Regions from separate parts of the Paenibacillus sp. W4I10 genome, predicted to be linked through region 1. Evidence: a T-box and tRNA genes for the amino acid it is inferred to sense, from the RefSeq annotation. Region 1 holds a T-box; the other regions hold tRNA genes.

Region 1 (9,404 bases):
AGCATAGTGCAGATTACACCAATACGTTCCTGGCATTGACCTTTGATAGGTTGGAAGGGACAGCTTTGTTTGGCTCGCCAGAATTTGCTGAATGGAATGAGCGGTGGCAAGCAAGATTGGACAGACAGCAAGAGGAGAAGGAAGTCTCTCGGCAGTTGATGAGAACAAGCAATCCAGCCGTCATTCCCCGAAATCATCGGGTCGAGGAAGCCCTTGAGCAAGCGGAGAACCACGGAGATCTTAGCGTGATGCAGAAGCTTTTGGCAGTTCTTTCAGACCCGTTCGCGCACTCACCTGAGCAGGCTGAATATGCCGAACTGCCAGCACAGTGCAATACTTCATATCAGACTTTTTGTGGAACCTGATTGAACAGTATGGAATGAAGAGGCTGCCTTGGGCAGCTTTTTCATTTTTCACTCTGTCATCGATGTTAAAATCCATCGTGGGCATTGAATTCGGAGATTATCATGCAATAATTAGAGAAATAGAGATTACTTTTATAGAGACAGGTGAAACAGCCGGATGAAGTCATCTATTGGTTGCTGGAAGATATTATTTTCACCGCGACGCATGTAGGATTGTTGGAAAGACATGGCGTGGATAATAAAGAGACGCATTTGAACTATACAAATGATGTGATGAAGGACCTGAACAGGGGGGTTCAGGAAGCTTTCCAGCAGATCGGTAATCCGTATTTACATTGGCATCAGACGGGTAAACGTCAGGAGTTAGAGGGCATGGCATAAAGAAAAGTGAGGTGTGTTACATGAGCGAGCAAGATATTAATGACGTATGGTATGACTATATCCGAACAGGGCTGGGCATCGTTGACTTCGAACGAGCAGGACATTGCTGCTTTATGGCTGTTAGAGGCGGATGTCTTTAATGGCGGTTTTATACAGTTTTTCTGTAACTGGGGGGAAGAGGTATATCGTTACGCGTTGCGGGCATTACATATCATTGGTGCGACTCAAGTCGTGGAGATTATAACGTCAGCATACGGATGCATTGAGCATCTGAAAATCTGAAAGAGGATGGGAGGCTTACTGAGCTGTGGGATATTCCTAAATTCCTGACAGAGGAACAAGAGCAGCAGTTAGATGCGCTGGATCAGCAGTTTTGGAATAATGAGGATCAGATCTCGGAGAAAGCCTATGGTTATTATCACGGAAAATTGAACATGATGATCATATAATCTGGTTTCAACTATACATCCGTTGTTCTGTTCGAAGATTAATACTTGGTCTTGCAATGACTGAAACGTTCGGCTATACTTGCTATAAATTGAATACATGAATCACGTTGATAGAGCGCAGTAGCGGCTTTGTCCCTGTTACAGAAAGTCAGGGGTTGATGGAACCTGATACATACAAGGGCTGCGAATTACACTCTGGAGTACTTGGGTAATGCCAAGCGGATGGGCAAACGATATATTGCCAAAAGTGGTATGGATAACGTGTTAAGGTCGCGTGTTGTCCATGCAATTTGGGTGGTACCACGGTTATGATAATCGTCCCTGTGTCTAATGAAGACAAGGAGGCGATTTTTTTGTGTCCAAAAAAGCCGTTCCAGCGTGTAATTTCGTAATTTAACGTAGATCATGACTGAATCTTGAGGATAGAAAAGGGGTTATACAAATGAATATTATTGATGAACTACAGTGGCGTGACGCCATTAACCAGCAGACGGATGCAGAGGGATTACGTGAATTGACTGAAACCAAATCAATTTCACTGTACTGCGGCGTTGACCCTACGGGGGATAGCATGCATATCGGACATCTCATTCCCTTCATGATGCTGAAACGTTTTCAACTGGCAGGACATCGTCCAGTCATTTTGATTGGTGGAGCTACAGGTACGATTGGTGATCCAAGTGGTCGTCAGGCAGAGCGTTCTTTGCAAACGATGGAGCAAGTGCAGGAGAATGTGGATGCACTGACCGCGCAGATGAAGAAGTTGTTTGTAACAGACGGGGATAATCAGGTTCGCATGGTGAATAACTATGATTGGACACACAAAATCAATGTCATTGAATTTTTGCGTGACTACGGCAAAAACTTTAACCTTAACACAATGCTGGCTAAGGATGTAGTGGCGAGCAGGCTGGAAGGCGGAATCTCGTTCACTGAGTTTTCCTACCAGATTCTTCAATCACTCGACTACCTGCACCTGTTCCAGAACGAAGATGTACAGCTTCAAATCGGCGGTTCGGATCAATGGGGGAATATCACGAGTGGTCTTGATCTGATTCGTAAAAAAGAAGGATCTGAAGCGAGAGCGTACGGTCTGACCATTCCGCTCATGCTCAAATCCGACGGTACCAAATTTGGTAAAACAGCTGGCGGGGCAATCTGGCTTGATCCGAACAAAACGACACCATTTGAGTTCTACCAGTTCTGGGCGAATACAGATGACCGGGATGTCATTAAATACTTGAAATACTTTACCTTCCTGAGCAAAGAAGAAATTGAAGCTTTGGCTGAAAAGGTAGAGACAGAGCCGCACAGACGTGAAGCACAGAAAGCACTCGCGGAAGAAATGACAAAATTCGTTCACGGCGAAGAAATGCTTGAACAGGCTAAGCGGATTACAGCGGCGCTGTTCAGTGGTGATATCCGTTCCCTGACAGCAGATGAAATTGAGCAGGGTTTCAAGGAAATGCCAACATTTGAAACGGACGGCGAAGCTAAAAATATCGTGGACTGGCTCGTAGATCTGGGTCTGGAGCCATCCAAACGCCAGGCGCGTGAGGATGTCACCAAAGGTGCGATTTCCATGAATGGTGAGAAGATCACGGAGCTTGAATTCACGGTGTCGGCAGAGCATGCCATTGGCGGTAAATTCATCATTATCCGTAAAGGTAAGAAGAACTACAGCTTGGTTAAACTCCAAACGTAGTGTCTGAGTATTAGAACGTAACACAAAAACGTATAGAGACTACAATAGACACACAAATAAAGCTACAAATACAGAAACAAAAAGACCGTCTTCCATCTCTGTCAGGCGACAGAGCGGAGACGGTCTTTAGTATAACAGGCCAGTGTGCGACCTATTTTATTGATTGACAATCGCTGTGATCTCTTCATCCAGATCAAGTCGTACGTTCTCACGGTACGCCCGGATGTTGTATTCACTGTGCAGGTAGCGAAGAATCGCTTCAATCATGTTGGACTCAACCAAATATTGACTGCGTCCTTGGATCCAAACTTCAGCGGAATAACCTGTATCTTCTTCCCAGCTCAGTTCTACGTTCACATCGGTTGGACGTACACCCTTACGTTCTGCCATATGAATACAGATTGCATTCACAATTTCATCCATGCTCAGAACCATAGAGATTAGTACCGTCCGTTTCTGTTACGGTCATCATCACGATCATTGCGACGGTCATAACGACCATCCGCTGCAGGTTTACGACGATTGGAGATGGCTCTGAAGAGTGCCATAGCCAGCATAACAATCAACATGATTGCTGCAACGTTCACGAGCAATCCAAGGATGTTACCCAGAGCGCCCATGCCACCGAACAATCCGCCAAACATCATACCAGCAAGACCACCAAGCATCATGCCTTTCATGAATCCGCCGCCACCGCCGAAGAATCCACCACCACGGGTTGCAGCTGCACCAGTACCGGAGTTATTACCGGAATTGGATTGATTCACGTTGCTGTTGGAGTCGGATTTCTTAGGAGTGTTGGTATAACTTTTTGTACCGGATTTGAATCCGCCACCACGTCTAGCATCCGCTGAATCCGGATTCGTTACTCCCACTGTTGCGAACAATAATGTAAAGGCCATAAATACCATCATTAGATGTTTAACTCCAAATTTTTTCTTCATTGTAAAGATCGTAACCCCCCGATTAATTTGTTTGAATCGCCCAAAAATGGGCCTTACTCATGTAATACGGTCAACTTGCAGGAACGTTTCAAATTTTATTAAATTTCCGAAACGCTTGGACTTGGGTCTTGAATTGCAGCTTGGCCATCAAGCAATTGGGTAACCCAATGACACCATTCCAGGCCTGTTTGTGCGTGCATTAACCCTTTTTGTACCAGGATGTAGCTTCCAAAATCTCGGTTGCCTACACGAAGATTATCCTGAGGTATACGTGACTTCAGATCCTCGAAATAACGTATGCGTTCCATGAACCAGCTTTTACGCTCATTCAGAATGCGTCTCATGCTTCCGTCTTCCGCTATGCCAACACACAAAATACGCAAATTAAATTCATCGCGTGTAACCGGTGCGGTAACAGGAGTTATCATCCATTCCAAGAGCTTTTCAATGCCTTTTTCCGTAACTGCGTACATTTTCTTGTCCGGTTTGTCAGACTGTTGTACCCAGCGGGAGGCCAATAACTCATCGTTTTCCATCTTGGACAGGAGGGGATAGATCTGGCTGTGTTTCGCCTGCCAATGAGGCTGGATTTTCAGCATCAGATCATAGCCCGATGACTCCTCGCGGGTAAGCAGCCCGAGCAATCCGTAGGAAAGTATGTTCATGCACATGTCTCCTTAATATTAGGGCTAGGTCAGAGAGAACAATCGTTTTTACTTTCTTTGACCGCTTTCATAAAAAGTGTACACTGAAACTGTATGGTTTGACAACCTGACAGAACAACTGCCTTAATTTAGACAAAAAAAGTGCGAACCATAAGGTCCGCACTCCAAACCATTTAGAGAGATGCCTGTTGTCCATACCCCTCAGCGACAAGATCAAGCTCACCTGTGGCAGAATCGATAACCATGCCGTGGACGGGTACATTGGGAGGAAGTAAAGGATGCTTCTTGATCACTTCCACAGTATGTTTTACCCCTTCTTCGACGCTGTCAAACCCACGCAACCATTTTTGCAAACGGATGCCCGAATTCTCCAGAGTAGTCATGACTTCTTCCGATACACCACGCTCTACCATATGTCCAATCATGGTCTCAGCGTGAAGGGAAGCCATACCACATTCCGTATGTCCCACTACCAGGACTTCATCTGCACCCAGTTCATAGATGGCGACAAGTACACTACGCATTACACTCCCGAAAGGCTGAGAGATAATTGCGCCTGCGTTTTTGATGATTTTCACATCGCCGTTTTTCAAGTTCATAGCCTTGGGCAGCAATTCCACCAGACGTGTATCCATACAAGTGATGATAACCATCTTTTTGGTTGGAAACTTGCCAGCCGTATACTTTTCGTATTCTTTGGTCTCGACAAATGATTTGTTGTAAGCCAAAATCTCTTGAATGTTGTTCATGTCCATTGCCTCCTGTTATCCAATACGACGAGTACGGCCACTTGCATATGATGCAGCTTGTCCTACGCGCCTTTGCTTTAATAGTATTTCACGGTCAGCAGATGGCATTACTCCAACCCTTTAGAGGTTGTTCAAAAAGTCCACTTTTGATTACGAATCATGCCTAAGGGCATCATCAGCATCGAAGTTGAATTCAATTTCTATCTTCTCGGTAATGAAAACCAGACTTTTTGAACACGTATCTTTAGGAGAACAATGCAATTTTCATCTGTTAAAAGTTGATTATACGCAATGCAAAAAGTATCATCAATAGGGTATAACATTTTTTTTGAAGAGGTGAACGATAACAATGGATAAACAAACACAGGAACATTTGGAATCCTTCCGTAATCTGGCTCGAAAAATTAAGAGCTATCATGAAGCCATTGGTTTGCTTCACTGGGATCTGCGCACAGGTGCGCCGAAAAAAGGCGTTCCGACACGTTCGGAGACGCTGGGTATGTTGTCCACCGAAGCATTCAAGCTGCAAACCTCGGCTGACATGAAGACTTACCTGGATGCATTAACGACTCCAGCGGTATTGGAACAGCTCGAAGATATAGATCGTCGTCAGGTTGAAGATTGCAAGAAAGAATATGAGCGCAGTCAGTCTGTACCACCTGAGAAAGTGCAAGCATATACCGTGCTCACGGCCAAGTCAGAAACGGCATGGGAAGATGCCAAGCATAACAGTGATTTTGCAGGATTCTCCCCATATCTGACAGATATCGTTAAGCTCAAACAGGAGTTTATTGATTATTGGGGTGTGAAGGATACACGTTATGATACGTTGCTTGATATGTATGAACCAGATCTGACGGTTGAGAAAGTGGACGCTGTGTTCGCTCGCCTCAAAGCACGTTTGGTACCTTTGCAAGAGAAGATCAATGCTTCAGAAAACAAGCCAAATACAGAGTTTCTGAATCAGTTGTTTGACACCGAACAGCAGGAAAAATTCAGTCTGTTCATCTTGGAACAAATGGGATATGACTTTGAAGCTGGACGATTGGACGAGAGTGTTCATCCTTTTGCAACGGGTCTTAACCCGGGTGATGTGCGGATCACAACACATTATCTGCAAGATGATGTAGCAAGCGCAGTCTTCAGTTCACTGCATGAGGGCGGACATGCCCTGTACGAGCAAAATATTGATGACAGTCTGGCGGGTACCCTTCTTGCCGAAGGAACGTCCATGGGGATTCATGAGTCACAGTCCCGTCTTTGGGAAAACATGATTGGTCGCAGCCTGCCATTCTGGACACGTTATTATAAAGATTTGCAGCAGCATTTCCCGCAACTGAGCGAGGTTGAACTGGAAGATTTCTATCGTGCAATCAATCGGGTGGAGAGTTCACTCATTCGGATTGAAGCGGATGAACTGACCTATAACCTGCATATTATTATCCGGTATGAGATCGAGAAAATGTTATTCAACGATGGTCTGGAAGTGAAAGACCTGCCGGAGACCTGGAATGCAAAATACAAGGAATACCTCGGTATTATGCCAACGAATGATGGAGACGGCGTTCTTCAGGATGTTCACTGGTCTGGTGGTGACTTTGGTTACTTTGCTTCGTATTCTCTGGGTAATATGTATGCAGCTCAAATTCTACATACATTGCGCAAGGAAATGCCGGAGTTTGATACTCTTATTGCCGAAGGTAATCTGATTCCAATTAAGGAATGGCTTACAGACAAGATCTATCGGTATGGCAAAAGTCGCACACCTTCCGAATTGATTGTTGCCGTAACGGGTGAAGAGTTGAACCCGGATTATCTGGCCGATTATCTGGAAGCCAAATACGCCGAGATTTACAAGCTGTAGGTAACCCATATATAACATATTGAATAACATTTCGAAGAGCTGAAGAGTCGGGCATTATTGCCCGGCTCTTTTTTGCATTTAAGTTCTTAACCTTTTGTTGGGCATCGGCATATCCATAATAGAGAGAAACTGCTGAAACCAGTGAAGGAGGGAAACAACATGAAATACACGCCATGGTTCGTCCGGGGCATCGTTATTCTGCTGATTATCATTGTGGCGCTCACCAGCTGTAATAAGGAAGAGAATGAAGCCGAGATTACGATTGGCGAAGTGACTCGTTCGGTATTTTACGCACCGGAATATGTGGCTGTGGCTCAAGGTTTTTTTGAAGAGCAGGGACTTGAGGTGGATATTCAGACGACTGCTGGCGGAGACAAAACGATGGCGGCATTACTCGCAGGTTCAGTGGATATCGCACTGGTAGGAGCGGAGACGTCCATATATGTCTATCAGCAGGGAGCGGAAGATCCGGTCATTAACTTTGCCCAGCTCACCCAGACGGATGGTACATTTCTGTTCGCTCGTAACACAGAAGGTAGCTTCGATTGGGAGCAACTGAGGGATTCCACATTTCTCGGTCAGCGCAAAGGCGGCATGCCGCAAATGGCAGGGGAGTTCGCACTGAACAAACATGGCATTGATCCGCAAAGTGATCTGGAGCTGATTCAAAATGTGGACTTTGCCAACATTGCGTCTGCTTTCGCCTCAGGTACGGGAGATTATGTTCAACTGTTTGAGCCCCAGGCATCCATCTTTGAACAAGAAGATCGGGGCAAGGTTGTTGCATCGTTTGGAACAGAAAGTGGTCGTCTGCCTTATACCGTCTTCATGACGAAACAGAGTTATCTGAATGACAATAAGGATATCGTACAGAAATTTACGAATGGTCTGCACAAAGCGCAGGCATGGGTAGATTCCCACAGTGCTGAAGAGATTGCGGAGGTCATTTCTCCTTTTTTCAAAGACATCGATTCAGCCATTTTGATCAGTAGTGTAAACCGTTATAAGGAACAGGGCAGCTATGCAACGGACCCGATCATTGATGAGGAAGAGTGGAACAATCTGCTTGATGTCATGAGTGCCGCCGGCGAGCTGAAAGAACGCGTGGATTTGAACGCCATTGTGGATAATGCCTATGCGGAAGAAGCTACGAAATCAAAGTAATGGGTATTCAGGAAAGGAAGTGAGCAGAATGCCTGAATCCGAAAGTGTGATCCGACTGGAGGGGATCTCTCAAGTATACGTCAGCGAGCGGGAAGCTTCCTTGGTGATTGAGGACTTGAGTCTGGAGATCCAAAAAGGAGAGTTCGTCAGTCTGGTTGGACCGAGCGGATGCGGTAAAACAACATTGTTGTCGATCATCGCCGGGCTGCTCACACCCACCCGAGGAGAAGTTAAGGTTAAAGGCAAACTCGTTGGCGGCCCCTCAGCACAGATTGGTTATATGCTTCAACAGGACTATCTGTTTCCATGGCGGACCATTCTGGATAATGCATTGATCGGTCTTGAACTGACAGGCAGACTGGATGAACGGAGCCGTGAGCGTGTACGGGAACTACTGGTAAGTATGGGCTTGGCCGGAACGGAGAATCAGTACCCTTCAGAGCTTTCAGGAGGCATGAGACAGCGAGTAGCCCTGGTGCGCACGCTGGCGACAGACCCAGGAATTTTATTGTTGGATGAACCATTCTCAGCACTCGATTATCAAACCAAGCTGCAATTGGAGGATCTGGTCTCGGACACGTTAAAACAATTTGGAAAAACCTCTGTACTCGTCACCCATGATTTGTCTGAAGCCATTGCTGTCAGTGACCGCGTCATTGTGCTTGATCGTAATCCCGGCCGCATCCGTCGTGAGTTTATCATCCCCGATGGAATTCGGAAGGCTCAGCCCTTCCATGCCAGGGAGCAAGAAGGATTCAATGCGTTGTTTCAGGCGTTATGGAGTGAACTGGATCAGTCCGGGGGAGGTGAGAAAGACGCGTGAATCAAACGAATCCGAAGCAGGAAAAGCGTGACGAATGGATGGGGCAACTGCATCGGAACCATATTCAGCAGATGGCCAGATGGCGACATCAAGTGCTTGCCGTACAATTATCCATGCTGGTATGTATGTTTTTGTTATGGGAAGTGGCAGGCAGACTCCGTTGGATTGATGTACTGTTATTCAGTTATCCGAGTAAGATTTTTGCCCAGATCGGCAAGGACATTGCTAGTGGCGAGTTGTGGGCACATGTTGGGGTAACCGTGGGGGAAACAGCAGTTGGTTTTTTACTGGGAAC
Region 2 (9,404 bases), 5.3 Mb from region 1:
AGATATTTAATCTCGTCAGATTCAAAATGAGCTTATCGCTCTTTTCAATACTTTATTGGAGAGTTTGATCCTGGCTCAGGACGAACGCTGGCGGCATGCCTAATACATGCAAGTCGAGCGGAGTTGATAGGAAGCTTGCTTCCTTGATACTTAGCGGCGGACGGGTGAGTAACACGTAGGCAACCTGCCCTCAAGTTTGGGACAACTACCGGAAACGGTAGCTAATACCGAATAGTTGTTTTCTTCGCCTGAAGGAAACTGGAAAGACGGAGCAATCTGTCACTTGGGGATGGGCCTGCGGCGCATTAGCTAGTTGGTGGGGTAACGGCTCACCAAGGCGACGATGCGTAGCCGACCTGAGAGGGTGATCGGCCACACTGGGACTGAGACACGGCCCAGACTCCTACGGGAGGCAGCAGTAGGGAATCTTCCGCAATGGGCGAAAGCCTGACGGAGCAATGCCGCGTGAGTGATGAAGGTTTTCGGATCGTAAAGCTCTGTTGCCAGGGAAGAACGCTTGGGAGAGTAACTGCTCTCAAGGTGACGGTACCTGAGAAGAAAGCCCCGGCTAACTACGTGCCAGCAGCCGCGGTAATACGTAGGGGGCAAGCGTTGTCCGGAATTATTGGGCGTAAAGCGCGCGCAGGCGGTCATTTAAGTCTGGTGTTTAATCCCGGGGCTCAACCCCGGATCGCACTGGAAACTGGGTGACTTGAGTGCAGAAGAGGAGAGTGGAATTCCACGTGTAGCGGTGAAATGCGTAGATATGTGGAGGAACACCAGTGGCGAAGGCGACTCTCTGGGCTGTAACTGACGCTGAGGCGCGAAAGCGTGGGGAGCAAACAGGATTAGATACCCTGGTAGTCCACGCCGTAAACGATGAGTGCTAGGTGTTAGGGGTTTCGATACCCTTGGTGCCGAAGTTAACACATTAAGCACTCCGCCTGGGGAGTACGGTCGCAAGACTGAAACTCAAAGGAATTGACGGGGACCCGCACAAGCAGTGGAGTATGTGGTTTAATTCGAAGCAACGCGAAGAACCTTACCAGGTCTTGACATCCCTCTGATCGATGCAGAGATGTATCTTTCCTTCGGGACAGAGGAGACAGGTGGTGCATGGTTGTCGTCAGCTCGTGTCGTGAGATGTTGGGTTAAGTCCCGCAACGAGCGCAACCCTTATATTTAGTTGCCAGCACTTCGGGTGGGCACTCTAGATAGACTGCCGGTGACAAACCGGAGGAAGGTGGGGATGACGTCAAATCATCATGCCCCTTATGACCTGGGCTACACACGTACTACAATGGCCGGTACAACGGGCTGCGAAATCGCGAGATGGAGCCAATCCCAACAAAGCCGGTCTCAGTTCGGATTGCAGGCTGCAACTCGCCTGCATGAAGTCGGAATTGCTAGTAATCGCGGATCAGCATGCCGCGGTGAATACGTTCCCGGGTCTTGTACACACCGCCCGTCACACCACGAGAGTTTATAACACCCGAAGTCGGTGGGGTAACCGCAAGGAGCCAGCCGCCGAAGGTGGGATAGATGATTGGGGTGAAGTCGTAACAAGGTAGCCGTATCGGAAGGTGCGGCTGGATCACCTCCTTTCTATGGAGAATCGTTTCCTGCAACGGAAACATTCAAATATGCAGCTTAGCTGCAAAACACTCACTCGTTGTTCGGTTTTGAGAGCTCAAACTCTCAAACAGCTTGCTTTTGCATGGAGCTTGTTCTTTGAAAACTAGATATCGAAACGAAACAAACGCGAATTAGAACATTCCTTTAAGCTGAACTTGTGCAAACAAGTCAAGTGTATAAAGGTAGTTAAATTGCTTTTGTGATGGTATCGGGTGAGAGCGACTTTTGGATTTGGACGCAGTCCAAACCAAGGGAAGCGAGCGACCGAAACCGGAACAAAATGGTTAAGCTACTAAGAGCACACGGAGGATGCCTAGGCGCTAGGAGCCGATGAAGGACGTGGCGAACAACGAAACTGCCTCGGGGAGCTGTAAGCAAGCTTTGATCCGGGGGTGTCCGAATGGGGAAACCCAGCTGGGGTAATTTCCAGTTACTCATAACTGAATACATAGGTTATGTAGAGGCATACCAGGGGAACTGAAACATCTAAGTACCCTGAGGAAGAGAAAACAATAGTGATTCCGTCAGTAGCGGCGAGCGAACGCGGAGAAGCCCAAACCAGAGAGCTTGCTCTTTGGGGTTGTGGGACGTCTCACATGGAGTTACAAAGGAACCGGTTAAGCGAAGAGGTCTGGAAAGGCCCGCCAAAGAAGGTAAAAGCCCTGTAGTTGAAAGTTGGTTCCCTCCGAGACGGATCCCGAGTAGTGCGGGGCACGTGAAACCCCGTATGAATCCGGCAGGACCATCTGCCAAGGCTAAATACTTCCTAGCGACCGATAGTGAAGCAGTACCGTGAGGGAAAGGTGAAAAGCACCCCGGAAGGGGAGTGAAATAGAACCTGAAACCGTGTGCTTACAAAAAGTCAGAGCCCGTTTTAGGGGTGATGGCGTGCCTTTTGTAGAATGAACCGGCGAGTTACGTTCCCGTGCAAGGTTAAGGTGAAGAGCCGGAGCCGCAGCGAAAGCGAGTCTGAATAGGGCGACATAGTACGTGGACGTAGACCCGAAACCGGGTGATCTACCCCTGTCCAGGGTGAAGGTGCGGTAACACGCACTGGAGGCCCGAACCCACGCATGTTGAAAAATGCGGGGATGAGGTGGGGGTAGCGGAGAAATTCCAATCGAACTCGGAGATAGCTGGTTCTCCCCGAAATAGCTTTAGGGCTAGCCTCGGAAAACAGAGTCGTGGAGGTAGAGCACTGATTGGGTGCGGGGCCCGCAAGGGTTACCAAGCTCAGTCAAACTCCGAATGCCATAGACTTACTTCCGGGAGTCAGACAGTGAGTGCTAAGATCCATTGTCAAAAGGGAAACAGCCCAGACCATCAGCTAAGGTCCCCAAGTGTGTGTTAAGTGGGAAAGGATGTGGAGTTGCACAGACAACCAGGATGTTGGCTTAGAAGCAGCCACCATTGAAAGAGTGCGTAATAGCTCACTGGTCGAGTGACTCTGCGCCGAAAATGTAACGGGGCTAAACACACCACCGAAGCTATGGCTTGATGCTTTGCATCAGGGGTAGGGGAGCGTTGTATAAGGGTTGAAGGTGTACCGTAAGGAGCGCTGGACATTATACAAGTGAGAATGCCGGTATGAGTAACGAAAAGATCAGTGAGAATCTGATCCGCCGAAAGCCTAAGGGTTCCTGAGGAAGGCTCGTCCGCTCAGGGTAAGTCGGGACCTAAGGCGAGGCCGAAAGGCGTAGTCGAAGGACAACAGGTCGAAATTCCTGTACCACCGTAAGCCGTTATGAGCAATGGGGGGACGCAGTAGGGTAGTGACGCGGACTGATGGATGTCCGTCTAAGCAGTAAGGCTGATGTGTAGGCAAATCCGCACATCGTAAGGCTGAGCTGTGATGGGGAGCGAAAATTATAGTAGCGAAGGTCATGATCTCACACTGCCAAGAAAAGCCTCTAGCCAGGTGATGGTGCCCGTACCGCAAACCGACACAGGTAGGCGAGAAGAGTATTCTAAGGCGCGCGGAAGAACTCTCGTTAAGGAACTCGGCAAAATGACCCCGTAACTTCGGGAGAAGGGGTGCCCCGGTAGTGTGAATAGCACGAGGGGGCCGCAGTGAAAAGGCCCAAGCGACTGTTTAGCAAAAACACAGGTCTGTGCGAAGCCGTAAGGCGAAGTATACGGGCTGACGCCTGCCCGGTGCTGGAAGGTTAAGGGGAGTGGTTAGGGAGCAATCCCGAAGCTGTGAACCGAAGCCCCAGTAAACGGCGGCCGTAACTATAACGGTCCTAAGGTAGCGAAATTCCTTGTCAGGTAAATTCTGACCCGCACGAATGGCGTAACGACTTGGGCGCTGTCTCAACGAGAGATCCGGTGAAATTTTAATACCTGTGAAGATGCAGGTTACCCGCGACAAGACGGAAAGACCCCATGGAGCTTTACTGCAGCTTGATATTGAATTTGGGTACGATCTGTACAGGATAGGTGGGAGCCTTTGAAACGTGAGCGCCAGCTTGCGTGGAGGCAACGTTGGGATACCACCCTGATCGTATCTAGGTTCTAACCTGGTACCGTAATCCGGTGCGGGGACAGTGTCAGGTGGGCAGTTTGACTGGGGCGGTCGCCTCCTAAAGAGTAACGGAGGCGCCCAAAGGTTCCCTCAGAATGGTTGGAAATCATTCGAAGAGTGCAAAGGCATAAGGGAGCTTGACTGCGAGACCTACAAGTCGAGCAGGGACGAAAGTCGGGCTTAGTGATCCGGTGGTACCGCATGGAAGGGCCATCGCTCAACGGATAAAAGCTACCCTGGGGATAACAGGCTTATCTCCCCCAAGAGTCCACATCGACGGGGAGGTTTGGCACCTCGATGTCGGCTCATCGCATCCTGGGGCTGAAGTAGGTCCCAAGGGTTGGGCTGTTCGCCCATTAAAGCGGTACGCGAGCTGGGTTCAGAACGTCGTGAGACAGTTCGGTCCCTATCTGTCGTGGGCGTAGGAAATTTGAGAGGAGCTGTCCTTAGTACGAGAGGACCGGGATGGACGTACCGCTGGTGTACCAGTTGTTCCGCCAGGAGCACCGCTGGGTAGCTATGTACGGACGGGATAAACGCTGAAAGCATCTAAGCGTGAAGCCCCCCTCAAGATGAGATTTCCCAGTATGTAAGACCCCTTGAAGACGACGAGGTAGATAGGCTGGGGGTGGAAGTGCAGCAATGCATGGAGCTGACCAGTACTAATCGGTCGAGGGCTTATCCAATAGCAAGTTGTAATTCGCATGTTTCGTTTCGAATCTAGTTTTCAGAGAACGATCTCTGAAGCATATTCCCTGATAGCTCAGTTGGTAGAGCACTCGACTGTTAATCGAGTTGTCACAGGTTCGAGCCCTGTTCGGGGAGCCATATGGAGAGGTGTCCGAGCTGGCCGAAGGAGCACGATTGGAAATCGTGTAGGCGTCACAAGCGTCTCGAGGGTTCGAATCCCTCTCTCTCCGCCATAATAATAAGGCCCGTTGGTCAAGGGGTTAAGACACCTCCCTTTCACGGAGGTAACAGGGGTTCGAATCCCCTACGGGTCATATTAACTTCAAAAAAAGAAGTTGATTTTTACAACAAGATTATGATATGATCATAAATGTGTTGTTCGGAGGCTTAGCTCAGCTGGGAGAGCATCTGCCTTACAAGCAGAGGGTCGGGGGTTCGATCCCCTCAGCCTCCACCATATAAACTTTATAACGACGCGGGGTGGAGCAGCCCGGTAGCTCGTCGGGCTCATAACCCGAAGGCCGCAGGTTCAAATCCTGCCCCCGCAATTATACTTTCCTTTGAGAAAGTGATCTGGAACCGTGGTGTAGTTGGCCTAACATGCCTGCCTGTCACGCAGGAGATCGCGGGTTCGAATCCCGTCGGTTCCGCCATTTAATCTTTACATGAGGCAAACTGTTCACTACATCTGCTGTATGGCACTGATGCCCTATATAAAGTGTAAGGAATTAAGATTAGACTTTATTATGGCTCGGTAGCTCAGTCGGTAGAGCAGAGGACTGAAAATCCTCGTGTCGGCGGTTCGATTCCGTCCCGAGCCACCATTTTTAAAACAATTTAATATGCCGGTGTAGCTCAACTGGTAGAGCAACTGACTTGTAATCAGTAGGTTGGGGGTTCAAGTCCTCTCGCCGGCACCATGTAATCCTGGAGGATTAGCGAAGTGGCCAAACGCATCAGACTGTAAATCTGCTCCCGTACGGGTTCGGTGGTTCGAATCCATCATCCTCCACCAGTTTTTAGGGGCATAGTTTAAAGGTAGAACAACGGTCTCCAAAACCGTTGGTGTGGGTTCAATTCCTGCTGCCCCTGCCAATTAACTTTTTAGAAATTAACCTTTTGTGGCGATCGTGGCGAAGTGGTTAACGCACCGGTTTGTGGATCCGGCATTCGGGGGTTCAATTCCCCTCGATCGCCCCTTTGTTTTTTTTATTTTTTATTGGGGATTAGCCAAGCGGTAAGGCAACGGACTTTGACTCCGTCATGCATAGGTTCAAATCCTATATCCCCAGCCATTATGCGGACGTGGCTCAGCGGTAGAGCATCGCCTTGCCAAGGCGAGGGTCGCGGGTTCGATTCCCGTCGTCCGCTCCAAAATATGGCGCCATAGCCAAGTGGTAAGGCACAGCTCTGCAAAAGCTTTATCCCCAGTTCGAATCTGGGTGGCGCCTCCAGCATATGCCGGCGTGGCGGAATGGCAGACGCGCTCGACTCAAAATCGAGTGGGAAACCGTGGAGGTTCGAGTCCTCTCGCCGGTATATTGAATAGCCCTACATGTTGCTTATGCAATGTGTAGGGCTATTTTTATTTTATGTGAAACGATTTATGCGCAGTAAGAAAATGTAGAATAAGAAAAGATGGACGTTAATAAAGATTGACGTATGATTATATTAAGTATATTGTGGATAAGTAAAGTCTTTAATATGGAGGAGTGAAGTAGAGTGACTAATGGAAAAAATGTATCGGATACCGATCTGTTATTTGATCTTTCTGTATGGGATGAGGCATGGAAGAATCGTCCGAGAAGTTCAAAATATAAGAAAAAAAGCGCCTCCTTTAATACAGAAGAAGCTTTTGAGCGGTGGGCAAGGGATTATCATGTACAGTCGTTCACTGAAGAAGGAAAGCAGCGTTCTGAGCGCATCATGGGCTGGATCGAGAACCAGGGTATGGAGTTTGCAGGGTTATCTATTTTGGACATTGGAGCCGCCTCAGGCATATTTACCATTCCTTTTGCGGAAAAGGGGGCAAGTGTGACCGCAGTTGAGCCTTCTGAGTTGCTTGTCTCCCTTATGAAAGAGACGATACCTTCAGCTCTGGAATCCAAAATAGAAATCGTAAACGAACGATATGAAGAAATCTCCATTAAGGATAAGGGTTGGGAGAAGAAATATGACTTTGCATTTGCATCCATGTGTCCGGCAATGTCGGATTGGGAAACGATTGAGCAGGCGATCAATTGTGCCCGGAAGTATGTATATATAAGTACTATGGCGGGACAGAATGAACACACACTAATGGATGAACTTAAGGATGTACTGGGAGTAACTTCTTCATACAAGGCCGGTGATATGGGGTATATCCAACAGTTGCTGTATTTGAAGGGGTATTCTTATACGATGATTATTACGAGAGAAGTTAACTCATTTGAAGTACCGGTGGAAGAGATTATCGAGAAGCTGCCAGAATGGCTTAATACGTATGAGTTACCATCGGATGAAGATTCCCTCAGATTGGCTGAGAAGTACATTAGGGATACGTACAAGGGTAGCACGGTGACCTTCTCACGGGGAGCAAGGTTTGGTAAAATTCTAATCCAACTTGAACAGCCAAATATGAAAACAGTTCGCACTAAGGATAAGCGATAAATCGCATAAGCTTGGCACGTGTACTGATAATCAGGAATTGAGACGGACAATGTAGTCTAACGTCTAAGATGACACTAGGAAGCATCACAACGCTGTGCCAAAAGATGAACGGTTGAAACATATGATGTTAAGATTGTAGAAGTAAAGTTGTAAGTGAAGGGTGCAGGTTATGTGCTCCCTCTTTTTTGAAGCCACTAATTCATCGACCGCTTTGAACCAGCCCTCGTTTATTTAGATATTCGAGACAACGAAAAACAAAACACAGACCTCGTTTTCAGAGAATGATCTCTGAAGCATATTCCCTGATATTTCTGTCGGTAAAGCACGCGACGGTTAATCGAGTAGTCACAGATCCGAACCCTGTTCGGGGAGCTATATGGAGTTGTCCAAGCTGGCCGAAGGAGTACGACTTACAATCGTGCTCCTTTTCTAATTTCGGTTCGACACGTCTGCTTTTTGCTTAGCTCCCGGTACTGGCCGGGGGTAATTCCTTCCCATTTACGAAATGATCGGATGAAATTTTGCGGATTGTTGTACCGCAGTCGTGCTGCGATATCTTTAACGGTTAGATCACTTTCGTCCAGCCATTTTTTAGCGATATTAAATCGGTACTTGGTCAGATATTCACTAAATGCACAGCCTGTCTCTTTGCGGAAAACACTACTTAAGTAGTTTGCATTGTAGTGAAGCTTCATGGCACATTCCTCAAGCGACAGATCCTTATCATAATCTTGATGAATCATGGCAATCATCTTCTCTGATATATGCTGATACTGGGCATACTGTCTTGCTTTAAAAACCTGGATGACGGGCAAGATGACTTGATGATTAAACCATTCCTCAACTTCAGCAGCGTACTGCAAACCATGAAGTTCATGAAACATCGAGCCACGACCTTGGGATATCTGTCCGAGTCGTATGCCGGATTCCTGAGTCATTTGCAAAATATGTGTGAGTAGCCTCGTAAGAGCCACCTCATACTCCTCGGGTGTAACCTCCATACCAAAGATCACTTCAAGCAGTTGTTTCAGAAGAGCAGAGGCCTGGACTTCGTCCGCATTTTGAATAGCTTGGATCAATGAATATTCCAATGATTCCGGGTAGGTCATGGGCCAAGTGGGAGCGTAATGATCTATGTTCTCATATTGAAAAATAATGCCTGTTCCCAGCTTCATCCGATGCCTCAATGCCTCCATGGCTTCTGTGTAAGCTTGAGGGATGTGATATAGAGAGCTGTGCGGCTGGCTGAATCCTATACTGACTTGAAGAGCTAGAATCATATCAATCTGTTGTTGTAACTGGTCTGTTAATACATATAGTTGCTGTGAAAAAATAAAATGATCCTGTTCCACGGTGCCAATCACCGTGACTACCGTATGTTCCAGCACAATGGGAAGCAATTGTTGGTTATGCACAACCGTTTCCTCCAATATATTTTGAATAGCAAATAATAAGAGGTCACGATCACTAGCACTATATTTTGTATGATTAACGAGATCGGCCTGTAATGTAATAACAGCAATTTGTTGCCATCCCCGAACCTGATGCGTGTAGCCATATTCATTCAGGGTGTCATAAAGAGTAAGAACAGGGATCTTGCCCTGGAACAGATTCATCATAAAATGAGTGCGAATCTGCAACAGATGCATATTAAGCGTGTTCTCTAATTGGGAGCGAGAGGCAGATAGTTGTGAGACCCCTGCTCTGATCTGTTCGAACTCATCAGAAAATGGTGGTGATTGCTGAGCTAATGTGTTTCCTTCTTTGGACAGGTGGTTGTCACCAAGTTGGGTTAAAAGTTTACGAATCGGGACATGCATTCGCTTGGAGCCGAGCCAGGCGAGTAATAATGAAAGTAAAAGTAAGAAGATACTGATATACAAGGTGTGTAATCCGATATCGATAT
Region 3 (9,404 bases), 3.8 Mb from region 1:
AAATAGCTTTAGGGCTAGCCTCGGAAAACAGAGTCGTGGAGGTAGAGCACTGATTGGGTGCGGGGCCCGCAAGGGTTACCAAGCTCAGTCAAACTCCGAATGCCATAGACTTACTTCCGGGAGTCAGACAGTGAGTGCTAAGATCCATTGTCAAAAGGGAAACAGCCCAGACCATCAGCTAAGGTCCCCAAGTGTGTGTTAAGTGGGAAAGGATGTGGAGTTGCACAGACAACCAGGATGTTGGCTTAGAAGCAGCCACCATTGAAAGAGTGCGTAATAGCTCACTGGTCGAGTGACTCTGCGCCGAAAATGTAACGGGGCTAAACACACCACCGAAGCTATGGCTTGATGCTTTGCATCAGGGGTAGGGGAGCGTTGTATAAGGGTTGAAGGTGTACCGTAAGGAGCGCTGGACATTATACAAGTGAGAATGCCGGTATGAGTAACGAAAAGATCAGTGAGAATCTGATCCGCCGAAAGCCTAAGGGTTCCTGAGGAAGGCTCGTCCGCTCAGGGTAAGTCGGGACCTAAGGCGAGGCCGAAAGGCGTAGTCGAAGGACAACAGGTCGAAATTCCTGTACCACCGTAAGCCGTTATGAGCAATGGGGGGACGCAGTAGGGTAGTGACGCGGACTGATGGATGTCCGTCTAAGCAGTGAGGCTGATGTGTAGGCAAATCCGCACATTGTAAGGCTGAGCTGTGATGGGGAGCGAAAATTATAGTAGCGAAGGTCATGATCTCACACTGCCAAGAAAAGCCTCTAGCCAGGTGATGGTGCCCGTACCGCAAACCGACACAGGTAGGCGAGAAGAGTATTCTAAGGCGCGCGGAAGAACTCTCGTTAAGGAACTCGGCAAAATGACCCCGTAACTTCGGGAGAAGGGGTGCCCCGGTAGTGTGAATAGCACGAGGGGGCCGCAGTGAAAAGGCCCAAGCGACTGTTTAGCAAAAACACAGGTCTGTGCGAAGCCGTAAGGCGAAGTATACGGGCTGACGCCTGCCCGGTGCTGGAAGGTTAAGGGGAGTGGTTAGGGAGTAATCCCGAAGCTGTGAACCGAAGCCCCAGTAAACGGCGGCCGTAACTATAACGGTCCTAAGGTAGCGAAATTCCTTGTCAGGTAAATTCTGACCCGCACGAATGGCGTAACGACTTGGGCGCTGTCTCAACGAGAGATCCGGTGAAATTTTAATACCTGTGAAGATGCAGGTTACCCGCGACAAGACGGAAAGACCCCATGGAGCTTTACTGCAGCTTGATATTGAATTTGGGTACGATCTGTACAGGATAGGTGGGAGCCTTTGAAGCAGGAGCGCCAGCTTCTGTGGAGGCAACGTTGGGATACCACCCTGATCGTATCTAGGTTCTAACCTGGTACCGTAATCCGGTGCGGGGACAGTGTCAGGTGGGCAGTTTGACTGGGGCGGTCGCCTCCTAAAGAGTAACGGAGGCGCCCAAAGGTTCCCTCAGAATGGTTGGAAATCATTCGAAGAGTGCAAAGGCATAAGGGAGCTTGACTGCGAGACCTACAAGTCGAGCAGGGACGAAAGTCGGGCTTAGTGATCCGGTGGTACCGCATGGAAGGGCCATCGCTCAACGGATAAAAGCTACCCTGGGGATAACAGGCTTATCTCCCCCAAGAGTCCACATCGACGGGGAGGTTTGGCACCTCGATGTCGGCTCATCGCATCCTGGGGCTGAAGTAGGTCCCAAGGGTTGGGCTGTTCGCCCATTAAAGCGGTACGCGAGCTGGGTTCAGAACGTCGTGAGACAGTTCGGTCCCTATCTGTCGTGGGCGTAGGAAATTTGAGAGGAGCTGTCCTTAGTACGAGAGGACCGGGATGGACGTACCGCTGGTGTACCAGTTGTTCCGCCAGGAGCACCGCTGGGTAGCTATGTACGGACGGGATAAACGCTGAAAGCATCTAAGCGTGAAGCCCCCCTCAAGATGAGATTTCCCAGTATGTAAGACCCCTTGAAGACGACGAGGTAGATAGGCTGGGGGTGGAAGTGCAGCAATGCATGGAGCTGACCAGTACTAATCGGTCGAGGGCTTATCCAATTAGCAAGTTGTAATTCGCATGTTTCGTTTCGAATCTAGTTTTCAGAGAACGATCTCTGAATGTAAGCTACGCGTTTGGTGGCGATGGCGGAGGGGTTCCACACGTACCCATCCCGAACACGACCGTTAAGCCCTCTAGCGCCGATGGTACTTGGACCGCAGGGTCCTGGGAGAGTAGGACGCCGCCAAGCGAAACCCCACTGGGGTATTTTTTTTCGAAAATTGATAAGGGCCCTTAGCTCAGTTGGTTAGAGCGCACCTCTGATAAGGGTGAGGCCGGTGGTTCGAGTCCACCAGGGCCCATAGTAAGACCACAACAAGAAATACACCAGAGTATGGGGCCATAGCTCAGCTGGGAGAGCGCCTGCCTTGCAAGCAGGAGGTCAGCGGTTCGATCCCGCTTGGCTCCACCATTCCCTGATAGCTCAGTTGGTAGAGCACTCGACTGTTAATCGAGTTGTCACAGGTTCGAGCCCTGTTCGGGGAGCCAGTAAGGCCCGTTGGTCAAGGGGTTAAGACACCTCCCTTTCACGGAGGTAACAGGGGTTCGAATCCCCTACGGGTCATAATATGGAGGCTTAGCTCAGCTGGGAGAGCATCTGCCTTACAAGCAGAGGGTCGGGGGTTCGATCCCCTCAGCCTCCACCATAACAATTTATAACGACGCGGGGTGGAGCAGCCCGGTAGCTCGTCGGGCTCATAACCCGAAGGCCGCAGGTTCAAATCCTGCCCCCGCAATTAACTTTCCTTGAGAAAGTACTATGGAACCGTGGTGTAGTTGGCCTAACATGCCTGCCTGTCACGCAGGAGATCGCGGGTTCGAATCCCGTCGGTTCCGCCATCTTGTATATGCTTCAGGGATGAGAATCCGTTTTTGGGTTCGTCGGAGCATTCACTTCGAGAGCATAAGCTTCGCAGTCTCGAACGAAGTGAGAGTATCCCGTCGGTTCCGCCATTTTTTTTAATGTAGTAAGGCTCGGTAGCTCAGTCGGTAGAGCAGAGGACTGAAAATCCTCGTGTCGGCGGTTCGATTCCGTCCCGAGCCACCATTTATAACACCATGTAATACGCCGGTGTAGCTCAACTGGTAGAGCAACTGACTTGTAATCAGTAGGTTGGGGGTTCAAGTCCTCTCGCCGGCACCATGTAATCCTGGAGGATTAGCGAAGTGGCCAAACGCATCAGACTGTAAATCTGCTCCCGTACGGGTTCGGTGGTTCGAATCCATCATCCTCCACCAGTTTTCTATGAGTCATTAGCTCAGTTGGTAGAGCACCTGACTTTTAATCAGGGTGTCGAAGGTTCGAGCCCTTCATGACTCACCATTATATGCGCGTGTGGCGGAATTGGCAGACGCACTAGACTTAGGATCTAGCGTCTTTGACGTGGGGGTTCAAGTCCCTCCACGCGCATCCCTTATTTGCGGAAGTGGCTCAGCGGTAGAGCATCGCCTTGCCAAGGCGAGGGTCGCGGGTTCGATTCCCGTCTTCCGCTCCAATATTTTGCGCCCTTAGCTCAGCTGGATAGAGCGTTTGACTACGAATCAAAAGGCCGGGAGTTCGAATCTCTCAGGGCGCGCCATTATAACTTCATATTTTGCCGGCGTGGCGGAATGGCAGACGCGCTCGACTCAAAATCGAGTGGGAAACCGTGGAGGTTCGAGTCCTCTCGCCGGTATAGATAACGGGATGTAGCTCAGCTTGGTAGAGCACCTGGTTTGGGACCAGGGGGTCGCATGTTCAAATCGTGTCATCCCGATTGTTGTTATGCGGGTGTAGTTCAATGGTAGAACTTTAGCCTTCCAAGCTAATAGCGTGGGTTCGATTCCCATCACCCGCTTATATATTGAAAAGAAAGAGATGGTATTCACCGTCTCTTTCTTTTTTTGCATTCACAGGCATATCGATCATGATTGTATACAAAGATCACAGATTATATGGCTGAATATCATGTACCAGCATATATCCCATCCTCAAGATATATTCCCGCCTCTTTTAATTCTGTTCTTAGTCATTGTGGAAGTGTTCAAATAGAGAAGGTCTAACACATGTTCGAACACAAGAATATCTTTTCTTTATCACATTTCATAAAAACGCTTACAAAAATAGCTTGCGTAAATCATTAACCTGTAATACCATATCAATTAAGCGCTTAACCTTTAGGGGTAAGGCGCTTAAACTTAACGTAGATTAAGCGCTTAACCCGTAAAGGAAAGGACGGCGACCAATTCATGAAAACAATTCGACTGACGATGGCTCAGGCACTGCTTCGATACTTGGATCAGCAATATATCTCGGTTGACGGGGTGGAAACCAAGTTTGTGAAGGGAATCATCGGTATTTTTGGACATGGCAATGTAACAGGCATTGGAGAAGCGCTGGAGCGCAGTCCGGGAAGCCTGACGTATATGCAAGGCAAGAACGAACAAGGCATGGTGCATACGGCAGCGGCTTATGCCAAGCAGAAGAACCGTAAACAGATCTATGCATGTACAACATCCATTGGACCTGGTGCTTTGAATATGATTACAGCGGCAGCTACTGCAACGGTGAACCGGATTCCGGTTTTATTGCTTCCAGGAGATAACTTTGCTACACGGGAACCAGACCCGGTACTGCAGCAGTTGGAAGTGAGCAGTGATTATACAATCTCAGCCACTGATCCATTCAAAGCCGTCAGTAAATACTGGGATCGCATTGTTCGTCCCGAACAGCTGATGATTGCTGTTACACAGGCGATGCGTGTGCTAACCGATCCAGCAGAGACGGGAGCAGTAACGCTCGCATTGCCGCAGGATGTGCAGGCAGAGGCGTACGATTATCCAGAATCGTTCTTTGCCCGCAAAGTACATTATCTGGACCGTCGCCCCCCGGTACAGGCAGCCATTGAGCGGGCAACGGAGCAGATTGCCCGAGGCAGAAAGCCGTTGCTCGTTGCAGGCGGCGGTGTGTTGTATTCTGAGGCGTCCGCCCAGCTCGTGGAATTCGCCGAGGCATTTGGTATTCCGATCGCCGAAACGCAGGCGGGCAAGAGTGCAGTCTCTTGGGACCACCCACTGAATGTGGGGGCCATCGGAGTTACCGGCTCTCTGGCAGCCAATAGGCTGGCGAGAGACGCGGATGTGGTGATCGGCGTCGGTACGCGGTTCTCGGATTTCACGACGGCGTCCCGCTCTGCTTTTCAGCATCCAGAAGCTTCATTCATCAACATCAACCTGAACAGTATGGATGCCGCCAAGTTAGGCGGCGAAGCCATTCTGGCAGATGCTCGCGAAGGATTGCAGGCTTTGCAGAAGGAATTGCAGGAAAGACAATACCGAAGTGCATATGGCGCATCCGAAGTTGCTGATCTCCGCGCTGAATGGAATGCAGAAGTGGATCGGCTGTATGCAGCTCAACATGAAGCAGGGCTGGCACAGACTACAGCAGTTGGCATCGTTAACCGGACCATTGATCCATCTTCCGTTATAGTGTGTGCGGCAGGCAGTCTGCCGGGTGATCTACATCGTCTGTGGCGTGCGTCTGAACCAAAGACATACCACATGGAGTATGGATTCTCCTGTATGGGGTACGAGGTAAGTGGAGCGTTCGGGGCAGCACTTGCCGAGCCGGATCGTGAAGTGTACGCCATGGTCGGTGATGGCAGTTATCTGATGCTGCATTCGGAGTTTGTGACCAGTTTGCAGGAACAGAAGAAGATGACCGTTCTCTTATTCAATAACAATGGATTCCAGTGTATTCATAATTTGCAGCGGGAACATGGTAGTGACGGGTTCGGCAATGAGTTCCGTTATCGGGAATCCGAGAGTGGACGACTGACCGGGGATTACATGCCTATGGACTTTGCAGCACACGCCCGAAGCATGGGAGCCAAATCCTATAGAGCGGAGACAGCAGAACAGCTGGAACAAGCACTCCGAGATGCGAAGAACGAAACAGTGAGTACGTTGATTGAGATTCCAGTCGTGCCTGGAACCAACGCAGGTGGATACGAGTCATGGTGGAATGTGGGTGTACCTGAGGTATCTGCCGAAGAGAAGGTAGTTCATGCTCATCACACCATGCAAGCCAACCGTGCCAAAGCAAGACCGATTTAATCCGGTTAATATAGTGAACCACAATGTTGAACGACAAAGGAGACGTGGAGCAATGAGCAAGCAGCCATTCCAGCTTGGGATTCATCCGATCAATTGGGTCGGTGAAGATGTGAAGGAGCATGGTGATGCGACAACGTGTGCACAGATTCTGGATGACATTCAGCGTCTTGGGTTGACAGGCACAGAGATGGGACGTAAATATCCGACCGACCCTGCTATATTGCGTGAGGAATTGAGCAAAAGGAATATCAAGCTGGTCTCTCAGTGGAAATCGGTACTTCTCTCCGATCCGGCGTATCGTCAGTCGGAGCTGGACAGTTATCGCAGACATGCGGAATTTCTGCAATCCATGGGTAGTAAGGTGATCAGTACGGCGGAGGTAGGCGGGTCACTTCATTTTGATCCAAGACGGACACCGAATGAGAAAGAAGTACTCAGACTCAGCGAATCTGAATGGCATATCCTTGCTGAAGGGTTGAACGAAGCAGGAGCTATTGCACGTGAATACGGGTTGAAGCTTACGTACCATCATCATGGAGGCACAGTGGTAGAGCAACCGGATGAAATTGATCGACTGATGGAGCTGACAGACCCTTCTCTCGTGTATCTGCTCTATGATACTGGTCATGCCTACTATGGCGGAGCCGATCCACTTGAGCTGCTGCGCAAACATTATGATCGGATCGCCTATATCCATCTGAAAGATATCCGCCCGCATGTGCTGGATGAAGCACGTGCGGAACAGTCTGATTTTGTTGGTTGTATTCGTAAAGGAGTGTTCACCGTACCAGGGGATGGATGCATTGATTTTGCACCAATTCTGCAAGAACTGATCACACGAGGGTACGATGGCTGGGCGATGCTTGAAGGAGAGCAGGATCCTGCGATTCATAACCCGTATGAGTATGCGAAGCGATCTTTGAACTATATGGAGTCGTTACACCAACACAGCTGATTCGTTCAGCATTGCAGCGGTCAGAGGCCATACCCATGAAGTGAAATAGGAAGAAGGCCAGCAAGAGTATAACGATACGATTGGAAAATAAAACTGACTTACTCTAGCCGTTTACGAGTTCTTACGATGGAATGAATAACTAGTCTAGATATCGATATACAACATGGAAAATCCCACTACAGAAAGGGGCTCACATGCAATGACTTACGTATCCTTTCCGGTATCCAGGAAGAAGGATTTCACCGCGATTGGCCGCTTGTGCATCGACTTGAACGCCAATGAGATCAACCGCCCGATGGAAGAGACGATGACGTTCACGAAATATGTGGGTGGCTCTCCGGCCAACATTACGATTGGCATGTCCAGGCTCGGTATGGAGACAGCTTTTATCGGCAAAATTGCAGGTGACCAGATGGGCAGATTCATCCAGAGTTATTTGGAGAAGAACGGCATCGACACATCGAATGTAGTTACAGATGACACCGGAGCGGTGACAGGGCTTGCTTTTACCGAAATCAAAAGCCCAACGGATTGCAGTATCCTGATGTACCGAGACAACGTAGCGGATCTGTTATTACAGGCGCAAGAGGTACAAGAGCAATTGATCGCTGACTCCAAAGTGCTGCTAATCTCAGGCACGGCCCTCGCGCAGAGTCCATCCCGTGAAGCCGTATTACAGGCACTAACGTATGCGAAAAAGCATGGAACAGTTATTGTGTTTGATCTGGACTATCGCCCATACACTTGGACATCAGATGAAGAGACAGCGGTCTATTATAACCTCGCAGCCGAGAAATGCGACATCATCCTCGGTACACGCGAAGAGTTCGACATGATGGAGACATTCGACCACAATCCGGATCATAACGATCAGGTGACTGCACAGAAATGGTTTGATTTCTCAGCGAATATCGTTGTAATCAAACACGGTAAGGAAGGCTCTATTGCTTATACGCGTGAAGGGCTTTCCCACCGTGCGGACAGTTATCCGGCAAAAGTGGTCAAAACGTTCGGAGCAGGCGACTCCTATGCGGCCGGGTTCCTATATGGATTGATGCAGGGCTGGACGATTGAGCGCAGTATGGCGTATGGCAGTGGCGCAGCAAGTATCGTCATTTCAAGCCACAGCTGTTCGGATGCAATGCCAACGGTGGAACAGGTGAATGACTACATCGAACGTTGCAATCGGGGCGAGATTACCGTGTCTTGAAGCTCGTTGCAATACTTTGAATAACATACTCATACAGATCAACATCAATGATATAAGTTCAACATAAGGGATCACATCACACATAAGCGAAGGGAGACAGGGCTATGGGAAAAGGAATTTCTGAAGCGTCTGCAACAGCGACAATGGTACAAAACTGGATCGGAGGTGCCTGGGTAACCCCATCGGCAACTCGTACGGAGCCGGTTGTGAATCCGGCTACAGAAGAGGTTATTGCACACGTGCCACTGTCTGAACAAGCGGACGTAGATCTCGCCGTACAGACGGCACGGAAAGCGTTCAAGTCCTGGAGCGGCACACCGGTTCCACGCCGTGCACGTATTCTGTTCCGCTACCAGCAGTTGCTGGTGGAACATTGGGAAGAGCTCGCCCGCCTGGTAACTCTGGAGAACGGTAAAAGTTACGCCGAAGCGTATGGCGAGGTATTGCGTGGCATTGAGTGCGTCGAGTTCGCGGCTGGTGCCCCGAATCTGATGATGGGCAAACAACTGCCTGATATCGCGACAGGACTGGAGTCAGGCATGTATCGTTACCCAATCGGAGTTATCGGGGGAATTACCCCGTTCAACTTCCCGATGATGGTGCCGTGCTGGATGTTCCCGCTGGCTATTGCGTGCGGTAACACCTTTGTTCTGAAGCCGTCCGAGCGTACACCGCTACTGGCAGGCCGTCTGGCAGAGCTGTTCAAGGAAGCAGGGCTTCCGGACGGCGTGCTCAACATTGTTCACGGTGCGCATGATGTCGTGAACGGGTTGCTGGAACATAAGGATATTCAAGCGATCTCCTTTGTCGGATCACAACCTGTGGCTGAATACGTCTACACCACTGCATCCAAGCATGGCAAACGGGTACAGGCACTGGCTGGTGCCAAAAACCACTCCATCGTTATGCCGGACGCCGATCTCGATCTGACGGTGAAAGAGATTACCAGTGCAGCCTTTGGTTCAGCAGGGGAGCGTTGCATGGCATGTGCGGTTGTTGTGGCTGTGGGTGATGTGGCTGACGACCTGGTACAAAAGCTGGTGGAAGCGGCAGACCGCATTACCATTGGTAACGGCATGGAT

Evidence for each region. The T-box of region 1 lies ahead of tyrS (tyrosine--tRNA ligase). A T-box ahead of a tRNA ligase gene usually reads a tRNA of that ligase, here a tRNA-Tyr.
Region 2: it has a tRNA-Tyr gene. The T-box ahead of tyrS (tyrosine--tRNA ligase) is inferred to sense a tRNA for this amino acid. The anticodon was not compared.
Region 3: it has a tRNA-Tyr gene. The T-box ahead of tyrS (tyrosine--tRNA ligase) is inferred to sense a tRNA for this amino acid. The anticodon was not compared.

Annotation. Positions count from the first base shown of each region.
Region 1 covers NZ_JAUSXX010000001.1:1,040,247-1,049,650, forward strand. The annotation lists gene QF049_RS04655 (protein adenylyltransferase SelO) at 1-365, shown strand, start outside; gene QF049_RS04660 (Imm63 family immunity protein) at 510-746, shown strand; gene QF049_RS04665 (DMP19 family protein) at 798-1,028, shown strand; T-box leader at 1,294-1,521, shown strand; gene tyrS (tyrosine--tRNA ligase) at 1,638-2,900, shown strand; gene QF049_RS04675 (YxcD family protein) at 3,057-3,335, opposite strand; gene QF049_RS04680 (hypothetical protein) at 3,341-3,844, opposite strand; gene QF049_RS04685 (PadR family transcriptional regulator) at 3,943-4,509, opposite strand; gene QF049_RS04690 (beta-class carbonic anhydrase) at 4,683-5,258, opposite strand; gene QF049_RS04695 (carboxypeptidase M32) at 5,608-7,122, shown strand; gene QF049_RS04700 (ABC transporter substrate-binding protein) at 7,282-8,286, shown strand; gene QF049_RS04705 (ABC transporter ATP-binding protein) at 8,315-9,109, shown strand; gene QF049_RS04710 (ABC transporter permease) at 9,181-9,404, shown strand, end outside.
Region 2 covers NZ_JAUSXX010000001.1:6,293,660-6,303,063, forward strand. The annotation lists rRNA gene QF049_RS28175 (16S ribosomal RNA) at 53-1,605, shown strand; rRNA gene QF049_RS28180 (23S ribosomal RNA) at 1,918-4,845, shown strand; tRNA gene QF049_RS28185 (tRNA-Asn) at 4,912-4,987, shown strand; tRNA gene QF049_RS28190 (tRNA-Ser) at 4,991-5,082, shown strand; tRNA gene QF049_RS28195 (tRNA-Glu) at 5,092-5,163, shown strand; tRNA gene QF049_RS28200 (tRNA-Val) at 5,231-5,306, shown strand; tRNA gene QF049_RS28205 (tRNA-Met) at 5,324-5,397, shown strand; tRNA gene QF049_RS28210 (tRNA-Asp) at 5,425-5,502, shown strand; tRNA gene QF049_RS28215 (tRNA-Phe) at 5,598-5,673, shown strand; tRNA gene QF049_RS28220 (tRNA-Thr) at 5,694-5,769, shown strand; tRNA gene QF049_RS28225 (tRNA-Tyr) at 5,779-5,864, shown strand; tRNA gene QF049_RS28230 (tRNA-Trp) at 5,871-5,944, shown strand; tRNA gene QF049_RS28235 (tRNA-His) at 5,974-6,046, shown strand; tRNA gene QF049_RS28240 (tRNA-Gln) at 6,070-6,144, shown strand; tRNA gene QF049_RS28245 (tRNA-Gly) at 6,149-6,223, shown strand; tRNA gene QF049_RS28250 (tRNA-Cys) at 6,230-6,303, shown strand; tRNA gene QF049_RS28255 (tRNA-Leu) at 6,310-6,388, shown strand; gene QF049_RS28260 (class I SAM-dependent methyltransferase) at 6,572-7,498, shown strand; gene QF049_RS28265 (helix-turn-helix domain-containing protein) at 7,909-9,404, opposite strand, start outside.
Region 3 covers NZ_JAUSXX010000001.1:4,876,555-4,885,958, reverse strand. The annotation lists rRNA gene QF049_RS22055 (23S ribosomal RNA) at 1-2,061, shown strand, start outside; rRNA gene rrf (5S ribosomal RNA) at 2,136-2,252, shown strand; tRNA gene QF049_RS22045 (tRNA-Ile) at 2,291-2,364, shown strand; tRNA gene QF049_RS22040 (tRNA-Ala) at 2,399-2,474, shown strand; tRNA gene QF049_RS22035 (tRNA-Asn) at 2,476-2,551, shown strand; tRNA gene QF049_RS22030 (tRNA-Glu) at 2,556-2,627, shown strand; tRNA gene QF049_RS22025 (tRNA-Val) at 2,634-2,709, shown strand; tRNA gene QF049_RS22020 (tRNA-Met) at 2,726-2,799, shown strand; tRNA gene QF049_RS22015 (tRNA-Asp) at 2,825-2,902, shown strand; tRNA gene QF049_RS22010 (tRNA-Phe) at 3,035-3,110, shown strand; tRNA gene QF049_RS22005 (tRNA-Thr) at 3,131-3,206, shown strand; tRNA gene QF049_RS22000 (tRNA-Tyr) at 3,216-3,301, shown strand; tRNA gene QF049_RS21995 (tRNA-Lys) at 3,311-3,386, shown strand; tRNA gene QF049_RS21990 (tRNA-Leu) at 3,393-3,473, shown strand; tRNA gene QF049_RS21985 (tRNA-Gly) at 3,484-3,558, shown strand; tRNA gene QF049_RS21980 (tRNA-Arg) at 3,566-3,642, shown strand; tRNA gene QF049_RS21975 (tRNA-Leu) at 3,660-3,738, shown strand; tRNA gene QF049_RS21970 (tRNA-Pro) at 3,746-3,819, shown strand; tRNA gene QF049_RS21965 (tRNA-Gly) at 3,830-3,900, shown strand; gene iolD (3D-(3,5/4)-trihydroxycyclohexane-1,2-dione acylhydrolase (decyclizing)) at 4,292-6,157, shown strand; gene iolE (myo-inosose-2 dehydratase) at 6,210-7,112, shown strand; gene iolC (5-dehydro-2-deoxygluconokinase) at 7,312-8,322, shown strand; gene QF049_RS21945 (CoA-acylating methylmalonate-semialdehyde dehydrogenase) at 8,427-9,404, shown strand, end outside.